Regions from separate parts of the Bacillus sp. MBGLi79 genome, predicted to be linked through region 2. Evidence: riboswitches for the same ligand, from Rfam matches in the RefSeq annotation. Region 2 holds a riboswitch; the other holds the start of a gene.
The links. Region 2 has a riboswitch for cyclic di-AMP ahead of kimA (potassium transporter KimA). Riboswitches for the same ligand answer to the same signal wherever they lie in the genome.

Region 1 (4,431 bases), 1.8 Mb from region 2:
CGGTCTATAAGGCTTACCTCTGCCCAATCTTACGTCGGCAAAGATATAAAGGTTGTGTCTAAAAAACAGAAAGGCCAGTCTGTATGGTACCAATTCCAAATCAATAATAAACTCATCGGCTGGATTGATGATTCAGCTATTGAAATAAAGGAAGCAACCTAAGTCCTTTTTACTGGTATTTTTAATTCTTTGTTCCATTCAGGGGAATTTGAGGTATAATATTCCACGACAGTTATCACTAATTAACTATGCTTTTGGGAGGGAACAAAGGTGCAGAAATATAGACGCAGAAATACGGTTGCCTTTACCGTATTGGCTTATTTCACTTTTTTTGCGGGAGTATTTTTGTTTAGTATCGGACTCTATAATGCTGATAACCTGGAACTCAATGAAAAAGGTTATTACATCGCTGTTATGATACTCGTAGCTGTTGGCGCGATTCTTACACAAAAAGTGACCCGTGATAACGCAGAGGACAACGAGATCATCGCAGAACAAGAAAAAAGACAAAATCAATCTCATATCGAATCATAAAAAAATCCGGCGATTGCACGCCGGATTTTTTTGATATCACCCTGTAAACACTTCGCCGTCAGGGTATCGAATATTTGATTGCTCTGTTTTTGCGAATGAAAACACGAACGTTAAAGGACCAATTCTTCCGATGAACATGATGACAATGATGATACACTTTCCAGCTGTTGTCAGTTCAGGAGTAAGCCCCATCGATAGACCGACAGTTCCGAAAGCGGAAAAGGTTTCAAACACAATTTGAATAAACGGCGCTTGTTCTGTGATCGTCAGGGCGAATATCCCTAAAAACACGATGAACAAACCGGTGACGCTTACAGCTAAAGCTTTAATGATTATCGGATATTTGATGGAGCGGCGGAAAATCACCGTTTCTTTTTTACCTCTCAAGTAAGCAATAACAGATGTTAAAATCACGATGAACGTAGTCAGCTTAATGCCGCTCGCCGTAGAAGCGCTGCCTGCTCCGATAAACATCAATAATAAAGTAAATACAATCGTTCCTTCTCTCATACTTCCAAAATCAAGGGAGTTGAAGCCTGCGGTTCTCGGCGTCACTGCCTGAAAATAGGAAGCCCATAGTTTATCCCCTATATGCAGGTGGCCAAGCGTGCCAGGGTTGCTGTACTCTAGAATAAAGATCACAAGCATAGCAATCGCATTCAACATCAGCGTTCCTGTAAGCATAAGCTTTGTATGTAAGGAAAAAGCTTTGAAACGCCGATTTTTCATAATGTCAAACAGAACCGTAAATCCGATCCCTCCTGTAATAAATAAGAAAGTAATCACAAGGTTCACTGTAGGGTCCCCAACGTAGCTCATCAAATTATCAGGCCACAGCGAAAACCCGGCATTGTTAAAAGCAGAAATCGCGTGAAACAGACTGGCAAACAAGCCAGATGACCAGCCATACTGAGGCACAAGCCGGATGGATAGGATGAGTGCTGCTATCAATTCAATACTGATCGAGAACAGAAACAGGACTTTGACAAGGCCAATGACGCCGCCGATTGTCGGCTGATTTAAGGCTTCCTGAACCAGCATTCGTTCTTTCAACCCGATTTTTTTCCCTAATATCATGACGATCAAAACAGCAAACGTCATAAATCCAAGCCCACCGATCTGAATCAGCCCCATGATGACAGTTTGCCCGAAAAGTGTAAATTCTGTACCGGTATCGACAACTGCAAGCCCTGTAACGGTTGTAGCGGAAGCTGCAGTAAAAAGGGCATCGATCCATGACAATGGCTTCAGTGTAGAAAACGGAAGCTTTAACAGCACAGCCCCGATGATAATGGTTAGGAAAAAACCAATTGCAAGCACTTGAGGCGGTGTAAACCGAACCCATTTGATCACTTTATCCTTTTGAAGTGTCACCTTTGTCTACATCCCTTCGTTTTCAAAACGTTTAATATCCTTTTTGTGCCCCATGATCACCAGGCAATCCTGCTCGTGAATGATGTCTTCAGGTGCGGGAGAAAGACGGATATCTCCATGATGTTTAATGGCCAGGATCGTGCAGCCGTACTTTGCTCTCACATTCAGGTCAATAATTGATTTTGAATCAAGCTTTCGCGTTGCCAGCAGCTCGACAATACTGTAATCATCAGATAAATCAATGTAATTCAAAACGTTTTCGTCAGAAAGGCTTTGTGCGATCTTGACTCCCATGTCTTTTTCAGGGTGGATAATACGATCCGCGCCGATTTTTTCAAGCACCTTGTGATGATAATAGTTTTGAGCTTTCACCCAAATATTAGGGATATCAAATTCCTTTAATAATAGGGTGGTCAGTGTACTCGCTTGAATATTCGCTCCGATGGCAACAATTACATATTCAAAATTGCGTATTCCTAATGAAAGCAATTCGTTTTCTTCGGTGGCGTTGGCAATTACCGCATGAGTGGCGTAAGAAGCATATGCATTGACCTTTTCTTCGTTGATATCAACTGCAAGGACCTCGTGTCCCATTCTGTGCAGTTCTTTGCAAATGCTGCCGCCAAACCGGCCCAGCCCGATCACGGCAAATTGCTTATTTTTTATTCTTCCCACTGTTCATAACTCCCTTAGTAAAATTAACGTTTTTTAAGCAAAAAAGACCATTTCAAAGAATGGTCGCAATAGACCTCCTCTCTGTATACGCCTACGAGGTTAGCTGTCGGATTAGGGATTCAGAGTACCCCCTCTTACTTAGTAAGATTCACCCCAAGGCTGTTAATAAAACAGCCAATCGTTGGTTCCCCCGTTCGTGTTTGATTAAGCGGTAAAAGAGACTTTATGAAATTGAACACTCAAGAATTTACTCCTGTTTCTAGTGTTTGTCAATTTAAATTTTAAACCAGAAAAAAGATAACGGAAATGAGAGAAAAAAGGGTAGGGGAAAACGCAAAAAAAGACCGGTGTTAACCGGTCTTTTACATTAGTTGCAGCCGCATGGCTGAGTCGGAGGAGTACTGCGCTTAGCCACGTCAATGCTGGCTTCTGCGTAAAATTTATTTCCGATGCTCAATGATTTATTCTCCGCGCGGAAAGTATATGTACCAGCGGCAGGAAGTGTTTTGTTATTCAGTTTTAATTTGAATTCGCCAGCTCCTAACAAATCAAGTGCCAAAGGAATTCTCACTGTTTTCCCATTATTGAGGATCTGTGTTTCACGCAAGGCATTACCGTTCATTGTGTCCTTCGTATTTGCAGTAAATCCGCTTGGTAACGTAAATTCCATCACGCCAAGGCTGAGAAGCGTATTTGGACGGTAAGTCAATTCGATATCTGAGAAAGACCATTCCGTTTTGCTGGCGCCAGTGATTGTTGCGAACAATGAAGCAGTAGACTGTGTTCTCATAGTAGATTCAGTATGAGCTTTAGTTGATGTAGATTCAGCCGCGAAAGAAGCTGTTGGTGCAGAAACGAGTAACCCGAGACTTAGTGCACTAATTGCCAAAGAAGATAATAATTTGCGTTTCATAATAAAATTCCCCCTAAAAATTAATAAATTAAAGGCCTGCCCGCTTTTCACCTCCTCTGAAAGGCCAAATACAAATTTTACCTACATAAAATTACCATCAAATATTTTGGAAGTAAATGGGGTGTTTTTCCCGTATTTTTCAAATTTGTAGTAGTTACACTAAAAAAACGCCTGGTTTCCCAGGCGTTTGCTGTTTTACTTTGTTTCGATCGGTATAAATTTAAAAATTTCTCCGCTCTGCACCGCTTCAGCAAGCCGCTTCAGCCAGTCGTAGTAAGCTTTAGAGCTTTCCAGCTGATCATATAACTGCTGCGCTTCATTTTTGATATCCTCATCGAGATCTTCCTTGCTTAAAACCTTTTGTAAATCAGCCTGTGCTTCTTCGATCGCTGCTACATTCACTTGAACCTCCCGCTCCCATTTAGGGGGAAAGAAATTTGTGAAAAATTTAAAGAAATCTTTTTCAGCTACAAATGTATGCTTGCGGATGCCCCGGTGAAATGTTTTTTTCACTACGTTTAAGTCTTGAAGCTTTTTGACACCTGTGCTCATGCTTGGTTTGCTCATTTGCAACTCCTCGCGCATTTCGTCAAGCGTCATCTCATCCCTCATATACATCGTCCCATATAAAATCCCGACACTGCGGGTAATTCCGTAAAGATCCATCGTTTCAGCAATGGAGTCAATAACAAGATCCCGAGCCTGTTCTATAGCTGCAAATTCTGGATTTTCATCCATACTGACCCTCTTTTCCTTTAGAAAGTTAAATTCGTTAAGTTATTTCTTTATGTTCTTTATCTTAACGAAACATAAGGAAAAGTCAAAAAGAAAAATTGAAAAGGGGCTTTGACAGTTTAAAAACCGTATGTTAGATTAAGGTTGTTAAAAACATTAAATTTTTATTTAACAAACTTTATTTACGTCAAGGAGGCTTA
Region 2 (4,431 bases):
GCAGGTGCTGACAAGCGAGCTGATTACACTGTATGGATCAAAAGACAGCGCGGAGTTGACGTATCAGATCCCGGCAGGCGCCTCTTCAGGCAATCAGCAATTGGTCATTGAATACGAAGCATCAAATCTTTTAATTTCTCCTTCATCGTTAACGGCTGTCATTGATGATGAACCAGTCAAAACGTTAAAGCTTGATGGTGATTCCAAGCGGAAAACAGTGAAGCTGAATCTGAATAAAAACCAGTCAGCGCAAGGTTATCACAACGTATCGCTGAAATTTTACGGCGTAATGAAAGAGGGCGTGTGTGTCAGACAGGATACGTCTGGCAACTGGATCAAAATTTATCCGGACAGCCGGCTGACACTTGCTGAAAGCGGTGAAGCGAAAGGAACGTCGCTGGACCATTATCCGTACCCATTCGCCCAATCTGGAAACACAACCGAAGAAACCGCCCTCGTCATTCCGGATGACCCAAGTTCGGCGGAAATTGAAGCTGCGGTTAAAACAGAAGGCTATTTGAAAACGGTGGACAGCAGTGTCAGGATTGCGTATGTCACAGAATCTGAGCTGAAAAAAATCGATAAGCCGACGATTGTTATCGGAGTGGACAAGCATTGGAACGGCAAAGTGAAAAAACTGATGAAACAAGCCGGCTTACAGGCAAAAGGAGAAGAACTTCTGCTTGCTGAGCGGGTGCTGAAAGCAGAGGGCAAGCAGCAGCCGGTTCTGTTTGCGCAAGCGGCATCCGAGGACGTGCTCGCTAAAAAAATCAGCGTGATGACAGATCAGACATACACAGGCCAGCTCAGCGGCGATACACTTTCAATCAGCAAGCTTAAGCAGACTGAAAAAAAAGAAAGCGATAAGCTGACCCTCGAGAATTTTGGAGCGGGCGATATCACAATTGGAGCCGACAAAACATCTTCAGCACATTATTTTTATCCGGCTTCGGCGATTTTAGATGAAAACCAATCAGCGAAGCTGTCGCTTAAACTGAAAAAGTCTGAAACGATTCAAGCTTCAACGGACGAAAGTGAATCGGCTTCTCAGGCTTCAGAGCTGAAAGTGATGATCAACGGCCAGCCGCACTCGGTCCGGCTTGATGACTTAGGAAAAGAAGATAAAAACGGATTCTATCATGTTACGGTGAAAGTGGACCCTAAGCTGCTGCAAAAAAACCGCTACATTGATATTCAGTTCGTCACAACCGGGTTAAAGGAAAACAACCCTTGCAACACGACTGATGAAGAAAAGTGGGTCTTTATTGATAAAAGCAGTACATTATCATACGCCATCAAAGGGATGTCCCCGTCAGCGGATTTTCAAGAGTGGCCGCTTCCTTACGCCGGAAATCAGGATCAAACAACGGTAATCGTGCTTCCTGACACCGTAAGCCAATCGAAGCTTGAGGAGCTTTCTCTCGTAACAGAATCCTTTGGCAGCGAAGCACAGCATTCATACACGGTAAAGAAATCATCTGACGTTACAGCAAACGATGCGAAAGGCCGAAACCTCATTTTTATAGGAGGGATCAATCATTTTTCTCTTCTGAAGGAGAAATCATCAGACCTGCTTGTGCCGCAGGCAAAAAACGGCTCGTTTGATGTATCTGGTTTCGAGATGCTGAATGAGACGACAAAACAAGTGGTATTTACCCAAGCATCGCCTTGGGATTCACACTATACAATGGCTGTATTTGCACCGGCAAAAGGAGAAGGCACGGCTGTCACGAAAGAGATCATCAATTATCTGAACAGCAACGATGATTCGGCAACTGTCCTTAATGAAACAAATAGCCAGCAGGTGTTTACAAACCACCAGCAGCTCAAATCAGAGACAATCAGCTCCGGCGCAGAACAACCAACACAGGATCATAGCCAGAAATGGATGTATATTGGTGTGCTGGCACTTATTATGGTGATTGCGGCAGTGTTCATTTGGGTTGCCGTAAGACGAAGAAAAAGAAAGACAGATACAGAATAAAAACAGAGGCTAGATTGCCTCTGTTTTTTTATTTTTGGTATGTAAATTCCATTTGTGGAACCTATCATTTTATTTTTTCCGCCCGGCCAATAAGCCTCTTTACAACGTGTGGGAACGGGAGTATGATCTCTTTTAGAAAACAAATCGCTTAATCTGAAATCAGAGCGGGGGACCCATTAGAATGGCTTTTTGCCGTTGGGGTGAATCCTTTTTAGGTAGGGCTAACTCTCATATGCCCGAATCCGTCAGCTAACCTCGTAAGCGTTCGTGAGAGGAGATGAATGAAACCTGTGTTCGATGTTATGGCACAGGGGCATCCGTTTGCCTCTGTGTTTTTTGCCGTTCATTTTTAGGAATGTAAATCGCATACAGAGACATCATAGCAGAAAGGACTATTGCAAAATGTGAGAGCAAGACACTGATGTTTTATTGTTTTAATTGAAAAATGAGAAATTAAAAGGGGAAGACATCGATGTATCATTCAATCAAACGTTTTTTGATTGGGAAACCACTAAAATCTCAAGCAGCGGGAGAGCAAAAACTGACGAAATTAAAAGCCTTGGCAATGCTTTCCTCAGATGCGCTGTCATCTGTCGCATATGGGACAGAGCAAATTTTAATCATTTTAGCAACAATCAGTGCTGCCGCATTTTGGTACTCCATTCCGATTGCGGTCGGCGTTCTCATATTACTGCTCGCACTGATTCTTTCATACAGGCAAATTATTTACGCTTATCCGCAGGGCGGCGGGGCTTATGTTGTTTCGAAAGAAAACCTCGGCGAAAAGCCGGGGTTGATCGCGGGCGGTTCATTGCTTGTCGATTATATTTTAACGGTAGCGGTAAGTATTTCCGCAGGCACGGACGCCATCACGTCGGCCTTTCCTGCATTGCATGATTATCATGTGCCGATCGCTATTTTTCTCGTGTTAGTGATTATGATTTTGAACCTGCGCGGGCTTTCGGAATCGGCATCCATTCTTGCCTACCCGGTTTATCTGTTTGTGGTGGCGCTATTGGTTCTCATTGCAGTCGGGTTGTTCAAGCTCATGACAGGACAAATAGACCAGCCGGTTCATCATACACCGCTTGGCACACCTGTAGCCGGCATTACGCTGTTTTTGCTGCTTAAGGCTTTTTCCTCCGGATGCTCAGCGTTGACCGGAGTTGAGGCCATTTCTAACGCCATTCCTGCTTTCAAAAATCCGCCTGCGCGAAACGCGGCAAGAACGCTTGCGATGATGGGGATTTTGCTGGCGATTCTGTTTTCCGGCATCACGGTGCTCGCATACGGATATGGAACGGCGCCTAAGCCCGATGAAACAGTGGTTTCACAAATTGCGTCCGAAACCTTCGGGCGGAATGTGTTCTACTATGTCATCCAAGGTGTCACATCGCTTATTTTGGTCCTTGCGGCAAATACGGGATTTTCAGCCTTCCCGCAGCTTGCCTTCAACCTGGCGAGAGACCAGTATATGCCGCGAATGTTTACAGTTCGGGGTGACCGCTTAGGCTTCTCAAATGGGATTATCTTTTTAGGCTTTGCCTCCATTATTCTCATTATCTTATTCGGAGGACAGACGGAGCACTTAATCCCGTTATATGCTGTGGGCGTATTTATTCCATTTACGTTTTCACAAACCGGCATGTGCATAAAATGGATCAAGCAAAAACCAAAAGGCTGGATCGGAAAAATGCTGATCAACTCCTGCGGCGCTCTGATTTCATTTATGGTTCTATCTATCCTTTTTGTGACAAAGTTTAATGTCGTATGGCCTGTGTTAATCTTTATGCCTATCGTCGTTTTGCTGTTTTTTGCGATTAAAAATCACTACACAGCGGTTGGTGAACAGCTTCGCATCGTAGACAAAGAGCCGGAAGAAATCAAAGGCACCGTTGTGATTGTGCCTGTAGCAGGTGTCACCACCGTCGTGCAAAAATCGATTCACTATGCGAAATCACTGTCCGATCAGGTGATCGCCGTTCACGTGTCATTTGACAGAGACCAGGAAAAGAAAGTCGAAAAACGCTGGGAAGAGCTCAATAATGGAGTGCGTCTCGTTACCCTTCACTCCTCGTACAGAAGCCTTGTTCATCCGTTTGATAAATTTTTAGAAACAGTTGAGGCAAAAGCGAAGAAGGAGCAGTTTTCTGTCATGGTGCTGTTTCCGCAATTTATAACGAAAAAACGCTGGCACACCATCCTTCACAATCAATCGGCCTTCCTCCTCAGAGTCCGGCTGTTCTGGAAAAAGGACATAATGGTTGCCACACTGCCGTATCATTTTAAAAAGTAAAGTCTAGGACCAAGGGAATCACCTTGGTCTTTTTTGCGGGAAAGAGAGGAATGGCGGTGTATACTCAAGGTGCTTTTGTAATCGTACTGAACGAAAATCAGCAGATTCTATTGGTCAAACGAAAAGATGTCCCTTTATGGGATCTGCCGGG

Region 1: another riboswitch for cyclic di-AMP. It lies ahead of ktrA (potassium uptake protein KtrA); the one in region 2 lies ahead of kimA (potassium transporter KimA).

What each region holds. Positions count from the first base shown of each region.
Region 1 is NZ_CP026521.1:3,553,437-3,557,867, reverse strand. Features, by position in the region: gene lytG (exo-glucosaminidase LytG) at 1-162, shown strand, start outside; gene C1T29_RS18180 (YiaA/YiaB family inner membrane protein) at 271-534, shown strand; gene ktrB (Ktr system potassium transporter KtrB) at 571-1,908, opposite strand; gene ktrA (potassium uptake protein KtrA) at 1,915-2,583, opposite strand; cyclic di-AMP (ydaO/yuaA leader) riboswitch at 2,656-2,804, opposite strand; gene bslA (biofilm surface layer hydrophobin BslA) at 2,951-3,496, opposite strand; gene gbsR (transcriptional regulator GbsR) at 3,692-4,234, opposite strand.
Region 2 is NZ_CP026521.1:536,361-540,791, forward strand. Features, by position in the region: gene C1T29_RS02775 (cellulose biosynthesis cyclic di-GMP-binding regulatory protein BcsB) at 1-1,984, shown strand, start outside; cyclic di-AMP (ydaO/yuaA leader) riboswitch at 2,120-2,263, shown strand; gene kimA (potassium transporter KimA) at 2,457-4,280, shown strand; gene C1T29_RS02785 (NUDIX hydrolase) at 4,337-4,431, shown strand, end outside.